DNA from 3 places in the Exiguobacterium sp. FSL W8-0210 genome. Region 1 is predicted to be linked to each of the others. Evidence: riboswitches for the same ligand, from Rfam matches in the RefSeq annotation. Region 1 holds a riboswitch; each other region holds the start of a gene.
What was found. A riboswitch is a leader RNA that binds a small molecule or an ion and turns the genes downstream of it on or off. The one in region 1 is predicted to bind S-adenosylmethionine.
Positions count from the first base shown of each region.

Region 2: it holds a riboswitch for S-adenosylmethionine, as region 1 does, so the genes downstream of both, msrA (peptide-methionine (S)-S-oxide reductase MsrA) here and MKY22_RS12490 (methionine ABC transporter ATP-binding protein) in region 1, are expected to answer to the same signal.
Region 3: it holds a riboswitch for S-adenosylmethionine, as region 1 does, so the genes downstream of both, MKY22_RS13470 (methionine ABC transporter ATP-binding protein) here and MKY22_RS12490 (methionine ABC transporter ATP-binding protein) in region 1, are expected to answer to the same signal.

Region 1 covers NZ_JBBOUK010000001.1:2,387,851-2,392,920, reverse strand. Annotated here, with positions in the region: gene MKY22_RS12500 (PLP-dependent cysteine synthase family protein) at 1-282, shown strand, start outside; gene MKY22_RS12495 (bifunctional cystathionine gamma-lyase/homocysteine desulfhydrase) at 275-1,441, shown strand; SAM riboswitch class I at 1,499-1,603, shown strand; gene MKY22_RS12490 (methionine ABC transporter ATP-binding protein) at 1,682-2,704, shown strand; gene MKY22_RS12485 (methionine ABC transporter permease) at 2,701-3,366, shown strand; gene MKY22_RS12480 (MetQ/NlpA family ABC transporter substrate-binding protein) at 3,399-4,232, shown strand; gene MKY22_RS12475 (MDR family MFS transporter) at 4,312-5,070, shown strand, end outside.
Region 2 covers NZ_JBBOUK010000001.1:424,053-429,122, reverse strand. Annotated here, with positions in the region: gene MKY22_RS02315 (SH3 domain-containing protein) at 1-412, shown strand, start outside; gene MKY22_RS02310 (putative quinol monooxygenase) at 471-764, opposite strand; gene MKY22_RS02305 (M20 metallopeptidase family protein) at 842-2,020, shown strand; SAM riboswitch class I at 2,083-2,186, shown strand; gene msrA (peptide-methionine (S)-S-oxide reductase MsrA) at 2,281-2,811, shown strand; gene MKY22_RS02295 (DMT family transporter) at 2,888-3,370, opposite strand; gene MKY22_RS02290 (Crp/Fnr family transcriptional regulator) at 3,383-4,051, opposite strand; gene MKY22_RS02285 (DMT family transporter) at 4,067-4,495, opposite strand; gene MKY22_RS02280 (NAD(P)H-dependent flavin oxidoreductase) at 4,633-5,070, opposite strand, start outside.
Region 3 covers NZ_JBBOUK010000001.1:2,583,266-2,588,335, reverse strand. Annotated here, with positions in the region: gene MKY22_RS13485 (GNAT family N-acetyltransferase) at 1-415, shown strand, start outside; gene MKY22_RS13480 (MetQ/NlpA family ABC transporter substrate-binding protein) at 471-1,286, opposite strand; gene MKY22_RS13475 (methionine ABC transporter permease) at 1,314-1,979, opposite strand; gene MKY22_RS13470 (methionine ABC transporter ATP-binding protein) at 1,969-2,982, opposite strand; SAM riboswitch class I at 3,067-3,172, opposite strand; gene MKY22_RS13465 (aminotransferase class I/II-fold pyridoxal phosphate-dependent enzyme) at 3,235-4,422, opposite strand; gene MKY22_RS13460 (alpha-glucosidase) at 4,571-5,070, shown strand, end outside.

The DNA of each region.
Region 1 (5,070 bases):
AAGACAGAAGGCATTGGAACAGCGAAATGGCCAAGTCTCGTTCCGCGTGAACTCGTCGACGAGATTCATACGATTTCTGACCGCGATGCATTTGACGCGGTTCATACACTCGCTGCTCGCGAAGGATTACTCGTTGGTAGTTCAGCAGGTGCAGCGCTCGTTGCTGCGCTTGATATCGCGAAGCGTCACCCCGGCAGTACGATCGTCACCGTCTTCGCAGACAGTGCCGAACGCTACTTAAGCCAACAAATCTTTGAAAAGGTGGACGAAACTCATGCGTAAGAAGACAGCATTGATTCATGGAGGAACAGGTGTCGACCGGGCAACAGGAGCCGTCACACCTCCGATCTATCAAACAAGCACATACAAGCAGGATAAAATCGGTCAACTTAAGGACGGATACGAATACTCACGGACAGCGAACCCAACACGGACGAGCATCGAACGATTGATTGCGGATCTCGAGGGCGGCGCACGTGGTTTTGCCTTCGGTTCTGGGATGGCAGCGATCCATGCCGTCTTCCACTTGCTTGAGTCTGGCGACCACATCGTCATGACGGATGACGTCTACGGTGGTACGTTCCGCTTGATGCAACGCGTCTTACCAAAGTTCAACATCCAAGTGACATTCGTCGATACGACGGACCTTGCAGCGACGGAAGCAGCGATCCAAGACAACACGAAGATCGTCTACGTCGAAACACCGACGAACCCGTTGTTGAAAGTAACGGACATCGCAGCCATCGCAACGATTGCCAAACGTCACGATCTTAAACTCGTCGTCGACAACACGTTCGCGACTCCATATCATCAACAACCACTCGCGCTTGGTGCAGACATCGTCTTGCACAGTGCAACAAAATACATCGGCGGACACTCGGACGTCGTCGCTGGACTTGTCGTCGTCAAAGATGATGCGCTCGGCGAAGAGCTTCACTTCATCCAAAACTCGACAGGCGGCGTACTTGGACCGCAAGACAGCTTCTTGCTCGTCCGTGGTCTTCGTACACTCGGTATCCGGATGGATGCGATCGAAGAGACAGCACATGATCTCGTTGCGTTCCTACAAGCGCAAGATATTGTCTCAAACATCTTCTACCCGGGACTTGCATCGCATCCTGGTCACGACATCCAAGCGAAACAAGCGACTGGGTTTGGTGGGATGATCAGCTTTGATGTTGGTTCAGCAGCGAATGCAGAAAAACTCGTCGAGGCGACACACTTCTTCACACTTGCTGAGAGTCTTGGTGCCGTCGAGAGTCTGATTTCCGTTCCGGCACGGATGACGCACGCGTCGATCCCAGCAGAGCGTCGGGCAGAACTCGGCATCACAGACGGTCTCGTTCGGATTTCAGTTGGACTTGAGGACGCGGAAGATTTGAAAGAAGACTTAACACGTGCTTTCACGTTCCTCGAAAAAGTTTCTGAAAAAACTGTTTGACAACAAAAATAACCCCTGCTAATATTCAGAATATATTCTACAAACTTAATACCGAAACTCTTATCGAGAGTGGTGGAGGGACTGGCCCGATGAAACCCGGCAACCGCGGATCTAATCCGAAGTGGTGCTAATTCCAGCAGACAAAAGTCTGGGAGATGAGAGCAAATGGTTTTGTGTACTGAAAAGTGCGCGCGTTTGCTCTAAAACGCGCGCACTTTTTTTATTTTAGGAGGGACAGTTGTGATTCGTTTACAAGACGTAGGAAAGATTTATCGCTCAAAGCGCGGAGCGGTCGAAGCTGTCGCGAATGTCGATCTGACAATCGAACGCGGTGAAATTTTTGGAATAATCGGTTATTCCGGAGCAGGGAAATCGACCTTGATCCGATTGCTGAATATGCTTGAAGCACCAACGAGTGGTTCGATCCAAATCGATGGTGTTGAAATGACATCACTAAAACCAAAGGAATTACGAGGCGTCCGTAAGAATGTCTCGATGGTCTTCCAACATTTCAACTTATTGTGGTCACGAACAGTTGAAGAGAACATCATGTTCCCACTCGAGCTCGGTGGCTTCCCGAAAGCACACCGCAAGGAACGGGTAGCGGAACTGATCCAACTCGTTGGTTTGGACGGACGCGAAAAAGCCTATCCGTCACAATTATCCGGTGGTCAAAAACAACGTGTCGGTATCGCTCGGGCACTGGCATCGAACCCGGACGTTCTCTTATGTGACGAGGCAACAAGTGCACTCGATCCGAAGACGACGGACTCAATCCTTGAGTTACTCGTTGACATCAATGAAAAACTGAAACTGACGATCGTCTTGATCACACACGAGATGCACGTCATTCAAAAAATCTGTCACCGGGTCGCCGTCATGGAAGCCGGTAAAATCGTCGAGCAAGGACCGGTCGCAGAGGTCTTCCGTCATCCGAAGCAAGCGATGACGAAGGAGTTCGTCAAACAATTGACGTCGCCTTCGGAAAACGAGTTGACGTTCGCGAAACTACGCGAACGGTACCCAACCGGAAAAATCGTTCAGTTGACGTTCGTCGGATCAACAGCGGAAAGCCCGATCCTCGCGGAAGTCATGAAGGATTCACCGGTCCTGTTCAACATCATCGGCGGAAACGTCGGTCAATCACAGGAAGGGGCACTCGGTACACTGTTCATTCAGTTGATCGGGGAAACAGCAGCAACACAAGCGGTCATCACGAAGCTTCAAGCCAGTGATGTTGAAGTGGAGGTGGATCACCGATGATTTCATTCTTTGACAACCTAGATTGGGACATGGTGTGGGAAGCGACAGGCAGTACCGTCTATATGACGGCAATCGCTGGGTTTTCAACATTCGTTCTCGGTTTGATCATTGGTTTACTATTGTATGCGACAAACGAAGAGTTATTGTTCAAGAATCGGGCGTTCTATTCAGTGTTGAGCTTGATCGTCAACGTCTTCCGTTCGATTCCGTTCATCATCTTACTGATCTTATTGATTCCATTTACGACAGCGATCGTCGGTTCGTTCCTCGGACCAACGGCAGCATTACCGGCACTGATTTTCGGTGCTGCACCATTTTACGGTCGGATGGTTGAACTCGCGTTACGCGAAGTCGATAAAGGTGTCATCGAGGCAGCGGAATCGATGGGCGCGACGAAGTTCCAAATCATCTATAAAGTCTTAATCCCAGAAGCATTGCCTGCCATCGTTTCTGGTATCACGGTCACACTCGTCTCACTTGTCGGTTATACGGCAATGGCCGGAGTAGTCGGCGGAGGTGGACTTGGGGACATGGCCTTCATCGAAGGATTCCAGCGTTCTCAAAACGATGTCATCGTCATTGCGACACTCTTAATCTTAGCGATCGTCTTCGTCATCCAAATCATTGGTGATTTGCTGATCCGTGCGATCGATAAACGTTAATTCAAATTTTATTCATATTGGAGGAATCATTCATGAAAGTTTGGAAAAAATTCGTAGGTACTGCCGCTGTATCCGTTTTAGCAATCAGCCTTGCTGCATGTGGCGAAAAATCATCAGGATCAGGTAGCGACGACAAAACACTCGTCATCGGTGCTTCAAACGTACCGCACGCTAAGATTCTTGAGCACGTCAAAAAAGAATACGAAGCAAAAGGTTACAAGCTTGAAATCAAGAAGTTCCAAGATTACGTACTTCCGAACAAAGCGCTCGCTTCAAAAGAAATCGATGCGAACTACTTCCAGCACGTACCGTATCTTGAGCAACAAGAGAAAGAAAACAAATCGTATAAGTTTGCGAACGCAGGTGGCGTCCACGTTGAACCACTCGGTATCTACTCGAAGAAATACAAGTCACTCGATAAGTTGCCAAACGGTGCAACGATCTTAACGAGCTCAAACGTCGCGGAACGCGGTCGTGTCTTGACGTTCCTTCAAAACGAAGGGTTGATCAAGCTTAAAGACGGTAAAACGACAGATGCACAACTCGGTGATATCGCAGAGAACCCGAAGAAACTCAAGTTCAAGACGAACATCGAAGCTTCACTTCTTCCGCAAGCTTACAAAAACAATGAAGGTGACGCCGTCCTCATCAACACGAACTATGCGATCGATAACGGTCTGAACCCATTGAAAGACGCGATCGCTTCGGAAGATGAGTCGTCACCATACGTCAACATCATCGTCACACGTGACGGCGATGAGAAAGACAAGCGTGTCACGACACTTCTCGATGTCTTGCACGAAAAGAAAAACCAAGATTGGATCCTCGACAAGTACAAAGGTGCAGTCGTTCCAGTCAGCAAATAAGTTTACCGAATCCGGCATCCTTCCTATATAATGGAAGGATGCTTTTCATTTGTCTGAAACAGGGGTTAGGGGGAATCATATGCAACGCATTCGTCAACTGCATCCGTTGACACTCGGGGTCTTGTTCGGGACGTTTTTCTCGCGTCTCGGAACGTTCATCACGATGCCGTTCTTCGCCATCTACATGACGACCGTCTTGAAGTTTGATCCGGTCGATGTCGGCTGGGTCCTCAGTATCTCAGCGATCGCCAGCCTCATTATGAGTTTCATCGGTGGTACCTTGTCGGATCGGTATGGTCGCCGGGCGATGATGCTTGCCGGAACGATCGGATTCGCGATCGTCTTCATCGCGCTGGCACAAGTCGAGACGTTCTGGGCATTCTTTACGCTCAGTGCCTTGAACGGGGTCTGTCGCTCAATCTTCGAGCCATCTGCTCGTGCCTTGATCAGTGATACGACGGATGAAGCGAACCGGTTGTTCGTCTTCAATATCCGTTACGCGATGATCAACATCGCAGCAGCGATCGGACCGGGAATCGCTTTACTGCTGAGTGCAGGGAACACGTCCGCGACGTTTTACATCACGGCGTTCGTCTATATCGTGTACGGGGTGATGATTGGTATCTTATTCAAACGCCATCCGATCACCGAGACGCATGGTGGGAAAAAGGTGTCGTTTGGAGCAACGGTTCGTCTGTTGCGGACGGATATCGCCTTTACACTGGCACTTGCCGGCATCATCTTCGGCGTCTTTGGCTACAGCCAGTTCAACTCGACCTTGCCACAGTTCTTGACGGAGACGTCACTCCTTGAAGGCGGTAAGACACTCTATGCGATC
Region 2 (5,070 bases), 2.0 Mb from region 1:
CGATAAACGGGTCGTTAAAAAGAATAATACGCGTGGTGAAAAGCTGATCCAAGCAGCAGTCCAACATATCGGCACACCATACACATGGGGTTCGCAAGATGCCGTGAACGGTGGTTTTGACTGTTCCGGTTTGATTCACTACGCGACGAACAAGGCCGGAAAATACGGTGGTCGGACGAACGTTCGTGGCTACTGGTACGGTGCTTTCTTTACAAATCGCCGGACGAGTATTGCAAGCGGTAAACGCTCGGATATCGTCTTCTTCCAGAACACTTATACAGATGGTCCATCGCATATCGGAATCATGCTCGATAGCGAACACTTCATCCATGCAGGCGGTTCACAGCTTCAAATCAACTCGATTTACGAACCGCGTTGGCAAGAGCATTTCCTCGGATTTAAATCGATGTAAGACAAAAAAAGACGAATCCGTCGAAATCGACGGGTTCGTCTCTTCTTATCGCAATACGTTAAAATGTCATCTCGACGTATTTCGTTACTTGTCGATCCATCAAGTATAACTCGATCTGTTCACGGTAGGCTTTATAGTGATCGGATGCGATATGCGCTTCAAGTGCCTCTTCATCACGATACACTTCATACAGCATGAATTGATGCTCATCCTCGATCGATTGATGTAAGGAATAACGTAAGCACCCTTCTTCTTTTTGTGAGGCATGATAAACCGTTTGTAGAATCGGGAAGACTTGATCCGCAAGTCCTGCTTTGATTGTAAGTACAGCGTTGACGACGATTTCTCCCATGTTTCATTATCCCCTTTCGTGATTACCTGTATCTGTACCCATTTTCACGAAAAGACACACGTCAAAGGAGCTTGAAGATGCAAACTCAACTTTTTGAAGCACTTGAACAATTCGAACCGACGATGATCGCGTTACGTCGTGATTTTCATCGACATCCGGAACTCTCTTTCCAGGAAGTCCGCACATCAGAACGAATTGCAAACTTTTACGCGGAGCAGGGCATCCCTTATCAAACAGCCGTCGGAGGTCGTGGTGTCGTCGCGACGATCGAAGGCAAACAGCCTGGTCCGACGATTGCGGTCCGTGCCGATTTTGATGCTTTACCACTTCAAGAAGAGACGACGCTTGCCTTCCGGTCGATCCATCCCGGGGTCATGCATGCATGTGGACACGATGGTCATACGGCGATCGTGATGGCCCTTGCTGCTACACTCTATCCGTTACGCGATCAATTGCAAGGAACGATTCGGATCATCCACCAGCATGGAGAAGAGGTCTTTCCCGGTGGAGCCATCCAAATGATCGAAGCCGGCGTCCTCGAAGGGGTCGATGCAATTTTCGCGACACATCTCGAAAATGATTTACCGGTTGGCACGATTGGGTTTCGGGAAGGACATACATTATGTGCGATCGACGAATTCGAAATCATCGTCCATGGTCAAGGTGGTCATGCGCAAGCACCGCACAAAACAAAAGATGCGCTCGTCGCTGGAGCGCAACTCGTCTGCAACTTACAACATCTCGTTAGTCGACGGGTCGATCCGTTTGAGCCTGCTGTTCTTGCAATTGGTTCTTTCCATGCGGGAACGGCTCCGAACATCGTCACGGGTGAAGCACGCATCGTCGGGGAAATCCGGACGTTCAATGAAACACTGCGGCATCAGCTCCGGCAAGAAGTCGATCTTGTCGCCAAAACGACATGTGCCGGCATCGGTGCTACCTATTCAATCGACTTCACGACTGGTTACCCGGCGCTCTGGAATCACCCGGATGAGACAAAACTCGTTCAGGAAGCTGCTGCTTTCTTACCGGAAGCATCCGTCCGGGCACTCACACCAATGATGGCGGCGGACGACTTCGCACATTACTTAACACACGTCCCGGGTAGTTATTTCTTTACCGGCTCTGGCTATACGGACGGTCGCGTCAACTATCCGCAGCACCATCCACAGTACGAGATCAATGAACAAGCGTTGTTGATCGGTGCGAAGACACTTGGAGCAACCGTTTTACGTGCCTTAAATTCTAAGGATTGACTTTATTTCTTTGTGAATGGTATCATCACAACAATGATAACGAATGACATCAACTTCATATACCCTTATCAAGAGTGGACCGAGAGATCTGGATCGATGACGTCCCAGCAACCTGCGCATAGCAAGGTGCTACGACCAGCAAAGCGAAAGCTTTGGTTGATAAAAAGCGGCGACTCCTTTTGCAACCAAGCGAAGGAGTCGTTTTCGTTTTCTCGCTGTCAGACATACAATGGGGATTTCCCACGGAGAGGAAGAGACAGATGGAAAAAGCAACATTTGCAGGTGGATGTTTTTGGTGCATGGTGACACCATTTGAAGAATTACCAGGAATCGAGGGAATCGTATCAGGTTACATGGGCGGACACGTCGATAACCCGACATACGAGCAAGTCAAAACAGGAACGACGGGACACCTCGAGGTCGTCCAAATCACGTTTGATCCGAGCCTGTTCCCGTACGAGCGTTTACTTGAACTCTACTGGCCCCAAACGGATCCGACGGATGCAGAAGGTCAATTCCAAGATCGCGGTACGCAGTACGCGCCAGCAATCTTCTATCATACGGATGCGCAGCATGAAGCTGCGATTACTTCCCGTGACGCTCTTGCTGCAAGCAACCGTTTCAAACAACCGATCGTGACGCGGATTGATGCCGCTTCTGAATTTTATCCAGCGGAAGAGTACCATCAAGACTTCCATAAGAAAAATCCAGAACACTACAAAAAAGATCGTGCTGCTTCTGGTCGTGATGCCTTCATCGAACAGGAATGGAAAGATACGACGACGGTCTAATTCAAAAAATGCATATAAAAAACAGGTCAGTAAACATTTGTTTGCTGACCTGTTTCATTGTTATGAAAAAAATAAGTCATGAAACACGTTCTACTTGATCCTTCGCCCTCTCTTCCGGCGCGACGACTTGATACCGCTTCAAAACGAAGATCCCACATACCATGACGGCGAGACCGACGAGCTGACCGAACGATAAATCAATTTGTGGTAAACCGAACCAGCCGAACGTATCAACAGCAAGAGCAAAGCTTAACTGCGAAATCAGAACGACAGAGATCGCGATGGACGGACCAAGCAACTGAATCCCACGCATGACACAAAAAACGACGCCGACACCGACAAGTCCACCAAACCAATAGAGTGGCGATACGTTTTGGATCTGTCCGATTGTTCCACCACGAAACAGAACATACGTGACACTTGCTCCGATGAAACCGACGAAGAAGACCAGCGTCGTTGTCGCCCAAGCACCGAACGCGTCACTCATCCGAGCATTCAATACCGTCTGTAAACTGATTAACATCCCTGCCAACACGGCACACACGATTCCTATTACCATGTTCGTTCCTCCTTACTCATAGCTGTTACCGTTCGCCTTCTCGCGAATCCGCTCCAAATCGACGATGATGATTTTCCCGCGTCGTCGAACGAGAATCTCCTCTTCACATAATTTCGTGATGATCCGGTTGAGATGGCGATAACTCGTTCCAAGCCAGTCAGCGACGTCATGCAGGTTCGACGTCCGCATCTCCTGATAAAACAAACTGTCACTGGCTTCAGAAGCGATCGATAACAAATACCCTGCAAATCGCTCTTCGACGGTATACAACACGTGATGCGACGCTGATTTCGAGTCGGCATACCACTTGGCTGTGATCGTGCGTAATAAAAATTGCAGAAAGACGTTCGTCGTATTGTGCTCGCGTAAAATCGCATACGGTACGCTCAACACCTCGACGTCGGTCACCGCTTCGACCGTATTCAATACTTCCCGTTCGTTGATGAACTCAGCGTCACCGATCACTGTCAGTGGTGTCTTGAATCGCAGAATCCGCTGTTTCCCTTCTGACGAGGCAGCAGATATCTTGACCTTGCCTGCGACGATGAAGTACATCCGGTCGATCGCTGCCCCTGTCGTACAGAGGAGTTCCCCTTTTTGGAAGGTTTCTTGACGCAACCTAGCGCGCGTCTCTTCCGTCAAAATCGTATCCAGTCCGTACTGTTGAATGACGGTTTCCATGTTTATTCCCTCCCTTTAGGCAAGTGAGAAAATCGCAACTCCTGCAAGCATGAGACCCACACCAACCCACTGACCACGATTTCCTTGTTTTTTTAAGACACCGAACCATCCCTTTAAATCAATCACAAACGCACATAAAATCTGTGCGACGAGTAATAAACACATCGCCCATGTCATCCCGAGTTTTTGGATTGCTGTCAGTTCCGTTACGACGACTAGCACGCCAATCAAACCGCCGCTTGCATAAATCCACGGTAACTGACGGAAGCCACCGATTTTCCGATCTCGTACGAAACTGTAAATGACTAAACAACCCATCAGACCCACAAAGTGGACGATCAATACGGACAACCACGGTCCGACGCCTGTCGCAAGGCGCGCATTGAATATGCCTTGCAGGGCGATGAACAGACCGCTCATCAAAGCAAACACGACTCCTTGCACGTCATCTCCTCCTTTAATCTCTACACTAGAGTAGACCTTACTCGTGCCCTACTTGAAAAGGACAAATGTCCCATTTTCAAAAAAACATGAAAAAACCCGCTGTCCACAAGTGGCATCACGGGTCCCTCACTATATACTCATGTCGTAAAACGAGTCGTCGTTTGTTTCAGCTGTTCCTCTGCTTCCGCCATCATGCGCGTAAACAACTCCGCAACAGTCGGCACATCATGAATCAATCCCGCAACCAGTCCAGCGTTGACATACCCTTTCTCCTCATCGCCCTCAAGAGCGCCCGTAATATGATACGACTCATTCGTCTGATCGAGAAAAGCAGCAGGTGTCTCTGCTGTGAGTCGTTCGACGTAAGGACCATCAAGGACACGTCGGACGAATCCGACGGAACGTCCGATGATACGTGTATCGGTATCGGTCGCATCCATTAAGTGCGCCTTGTATGCCGAATGAACCTTCGCCTCTTCCGTCGCGATCAATCGTGTTCCGAGCTGGGCACCAGCCGCACCAAGTAACAGAACAGCTGCCAGTCCACGGCCGTCACCAATCCCACCCGCTGCCAG
Region 3 (5,070 bases), 200 kb from region 1:
ATTCGGCTCTGATTATGAAGCAGAAAAAGATCGACCCATCGAACGGTACGCAACTCGTCTTGAAAGCGAACAGTCGATGACGTTTGGTGCGTTTCATGAAAATGAACTCGTCGGTGTCGTCACTATCGTCTGCCTGGGGCCGGTCAAAATGCGACATCGAGCGAATTTGTTTGCGATGTACGTCACGCCAAGCGCCCGAAAACAACAGGTCGGACGACAACTCGTAGAAGAGGCATTATGTACATTAAAGCAGCATCCTGTGATTGAGCAAGTCCATCTCTCGGTCGTCCGGACGAATGAAGCTGCTAAAGCGTTGTATCGATCACTTGGTTTTGAATCATACGCGATCGAACCACGGGCGCTGAAAGTCGATGATACCTATCATGATGAAGAGCTGATGTGGTATCGGTTCTAACACAAAACAACCGGATTTCAAAGAGATTGTCTCTTTGGAATCCGGTTGTTTTTTATCAGTTTGCCCATTCAGGCTTGCTGAAGCCTTTGAATGATTTTTCGATGACTGTGTTGAACGCATCCGATTCGACAGCTGCCTTCAAATCTTTTGCGACTTGTGAGTCCGCATCTTTCGTTTGGACAGCGACGAGGTTCCGGTACTTCTCGTCCATTGTCTCGAGCGCTAACGCATCGAGTAAATCGAATTTCGCAGCCAAAGCGAAGTTCCCTGGAACGGCTGAGATATCGACGCTTTCGACGGCGCGTGGTAGTTGAGCCGCCTCGAGTGGTTTAATGACGAGTTTCTTCGGATTCTTAACGATATCTTTCTCTGAAACAGTCAGTGGATCAACATCTGGCTTCAGTTCAATCCAGCCTTGTTCCGCAAGTAAGTTCAACGCCCGCGCTTGGTTCGTCGGATCATTCGGCGTCGCGACTTCAGCACCCGTCTTGACGTCGTCAAGTGTCTTCGCCGTCTTACTATATAGTCCCATCGGTGCCGTCGGAACGGTGATGAGTCCTTTTAGGTCGAGATTTTTTTCTTTAGAGAATGTCTTCAGGTAAATCGAGTGTTGGAATAAGTTAGCGTCGATATTGCCGCTACCGAGCGCGATGTTCGGTTGGATATAATCACTGAACTCGACGATTTCGACTTTGTAGCCTTGCTTTTCAAGTTGTGGTTGAATCGCTTGTTTGACCATATCGCTATAAGGACCGCTTGTCGCCCCGATCTTGATCGTCTTGTCTTTTTCATCAGCGCTGCTGTCTCCACATCCTGCGAGGACTCCTGCACCGAGTAAGGCTGTTGCTAAAAAGGCGTATCGTTTTTTCATGATTCCACTCTCCCTTTGTATGTATGATTAGCGTTTATCTGTTTTTCGCGCCAGTTGATTCCCAAGTGCTTGAATGCTTTGGACGATGACGATGAGGACGACGATCGTCACGATCATGATGAGATTATCGTAGCGATAGTAACCGAAACGGATCGCGAGGTCACCGACACCTCCGCCGCCGACGATCCCAGCCATTGCCGAGAAGCCGATCAAACTGATCGTCGTTAGCGTGATGCCCTGAATGATGCCAGGGAGTGCTTCTGGTAAAAGGATACTGACGATGATCCGTAATGGTTTCGCACCGCACGCTTCCGCTGCTTCGATCAAACCAGGTGGAATCTCACGCAGTGATGTTTCGACGAGTCGTGCGAGAAACGGAATCGCTGCGACACTGAGGCTGACGGATGCTGCTGTCGGACCAATCGTATTATCAAGCAAAAATTTCGTTAATGGAATGAGGGCAACAAGCAAGATGATGAACGGCAAGGACCGGACGATGTTGACGACGAAGTCAAGGACACGTCGGATGGCAATGTTTTGAAAGAATAAACCGCGGTCGGTGACGAACAAGAGAATCCCGAGCGGAATCCCGACGACCAATGCGAAGGCAAGTGAAATTCCGACCATCCACGCCGTCTCACCGAGCGCCTTCAAGAGCTCAGGTAACATCGTTTGAATACGATCAAGCCACATCCTGAATCACCTCGAGTGTATGAAGTTCCGTCGCGAGCCAGTCGAGGGCAGGTGCGATTTGATCGGAGGATCCCGTCAAGCTGACGATTAGGACACCAAAAGCGACGTCTTGGATGTAATCGACTTTTCCGTGCAGGATGCTGACCGAGATATCGTATCGACGGATGGCTTCCGACAACGTACTTTCACCGGTCTTCTCGCCCGTGAACTGTAGGCGGATGATCTTTCCCGGTGTCGCTTGCAAGATGCGTTCCGGTAGCTCGATCTGGAGTGCCGTGTCGACGTAATGTTGTGTCACCGGATGTTTGGCTTGACTGAACAAATCGTATGTAGAGGCAACTTCGACGACTTCCCCTTGAGACATGACCGCGACACGATGGCAAATCTGTTTGACGACATCGATCTCATGCGTGATGAGGACGATCGTCAATCCGAGTCGTTCATTCAAATCTTTCAACAAATCTAAAATCTGCAGCGTCGTGACCGGATCAAGGGCAGAGGTCGCTTCGTCACATAACAAGACGGTTGGATCATTCGCGAGTGCCCGGGCAATCCCGACGCGCTGTTTCTGTCCGCCGCTCAACTGACTCGGGAAGTTCGTCTCAAATCCTTCAAGTCCGACGAGCGAGATGAGTTCGCGAATTCGCTCCGGGAAATCTGCTCGTTTGACGCCAGCGGCCTTGAGCGCAAAAGCGATGTTATCCGCGACGTTGCGCGACTGAATCAATTGGAAATGCTGAAAGATCATTCCTGTCCGCAAGCGAAGTTGACGCAAATCTGCTTTTGACATCCCGCCGAGCGAGACACCGTCGACCTTGACGGTTCCCTGTGTCGGATGCTCAAGCCCATTGATTAGGCGAAGCAACGTACTTTTACCGGCACCGGATTCACCGATGATCCCAAAGATTTCTCCTTTTTGGATCGTCAAATCGACATCCCGTAATGCAAAAATCGGGGTCCGGTCTCGAACGAACCGTTTTGTAATGTGTTTGAATTCAATCATCCGCTCATCTCCTCATACAAAAAAAGTCGCTTTTTCCTAGTAGCAGAGCAACCAGAAAAAAGCGACGAAAGTGTAAGATTTCGTAACTTATCTCTCAGAATGAAAATCATTCTGTAGGATGTGGCACCGTTCCTTACAGGTGGTTGCCGGACGTCGTTGGGCCTAATCCCTCGGTCGCTCTCGATAAGTAGTTATGCTGTTGGGATTTACTTTAACGGAAATGATTCCCATCTGTCAAATGTTTTTTCAGAATTATTCCGCAACAGGTGTCCGGAACAGGTTGAGCGTTCCGATTCGATCGACGGCTTCTTCTAGACGTTCGACGTCAGCAATCAAGCTGATCCGTACGTAGCCTTCACCGTATTCGCCGAAGAAGGATCCAGGGGTTACAGCGACGTGTGCTTCGTCAAGCAGGTGATCGGTGAAGCTTTGGGACGTGTATCCTTCAGGCACCGGAAGCCAGACGAAGAAGGAACCGCCCGGTCGTGGTCCGCTCCAACCGATTGCATCGAGTTTAGCGAACAAGGCATTACGTCGTGTTTCGTATAAGCTACTTAACTCACGGACACATGTCTGGTCACTCGTCAGGGCAACGGTCGCTGCATGTTGGATCGGTGTGAAGGCACTGACGTAGAGATGTTCCTGATACGTCTCGATGCTTGAGATGACGGACGGATTTCCGATCGCGAAAGCGATTCGGAAGCCAGACATGTTGAAGCGTTTCGAGAGTGAGAACAACTCGATTCCGACCTCCTTCGCCCCTTCCGTCTGCAAGAAGCTTCGTGTGGGACCATCAAAGCTGATGCCGCCGTAGGCTAAATCATGGACGACACAAATATCATGGGCATCCGCGAAGGCAACGGTCTGTTCGAAGGCTTCTGCTGTCGCTGTCGCACCTGTCGGATTACTCGGGTAATTGAGGAACAACATCCGGGCGCGCTCGACATCTGTCGTATCAAGTAAATCGTAATCCGGCAGGAAGTTATTTTTCTCAAGCAATGGAAGTGTAATCGGGTAAGCACCAGCAAGTGCTGCTCCAGACAGGTAATCCGGGTACCCCGGATCCGGGACGATGACACCTTCTCCAGGATTGACGATCGTTTGTGGTAAGGCGACGATTCCGGCTTTACTACCGAGAAGAATTGCGACCTCGGTTGCCGGATCGATCGTGACGCCGAATTCGTTCGCATAAAAGCTCGCGACGGCTTGCTTTAGAAAATCATGTCCACGAAATGGTGGATATTGAAGGTTTGTTGGCTCATCGATCGCCTGTTTCAAGGCGTCGAGAATATGTACGGGCGTCGTTTGATCGGGTGTTCCTTGACCAAGGGTAATGACATCATGTCCGGCAGCTTTCACAGCACCGATCCGGTTCGCAAGTTCAGCGAAAACGGGAGCAGGAAGCCGATCGATGGCGATGGATGGAGCGAAATGTTTCATGGATGTGTGCCTCCTTCGTAGTATTGTCGTCAAGGATAACGAATATTCAGTCAAAAGAAAAGAACTTTTTTGAAATTCAAAAAAATCGTCCAATAAACAGGTACAGATATGTGGAGCGGGAATAGAGAGTAGGGAGAGGAGTGAGGAGATGAAGCGAGCTAGCTGGAAAGAAGCAGTCGTCTATCAAGTCTATTGGCGCAGTTTTAAGGATTCGAATGGGGACGGCATCGGTGATTTGCGAGGTGTCATCGACAAGCTAGATTACATCGCATCGCTTGGTGTCGATATCGTCTGGTTAAATCCATGTTACCGTTCTCCAGACATCGATAATGGCTATGATATTGCCGATTATTACACGATCATGGACAAGGCGGGGACGATGGGCGATCTACAAGAGTTGATCACAGCGGCTCACGGACGCGGCTTAAAGATAATTCTTGATTTGGTCGTCAATCATACGAGTGACCAGCATGACTGGTTCCGTCAGTCGCGGGACCGAATCCACGACAAGGATGATTGGTACATCTGGAAAGATGGAACGAAAGAGACGCCCCCGAACAATTGGCGGTCTTACTTTGCGCCGAACCCGTGGACGTGGAGTGAAGAGCGCGAACAATATTATTTCCATTCCTTTGCGAAAGAACAACC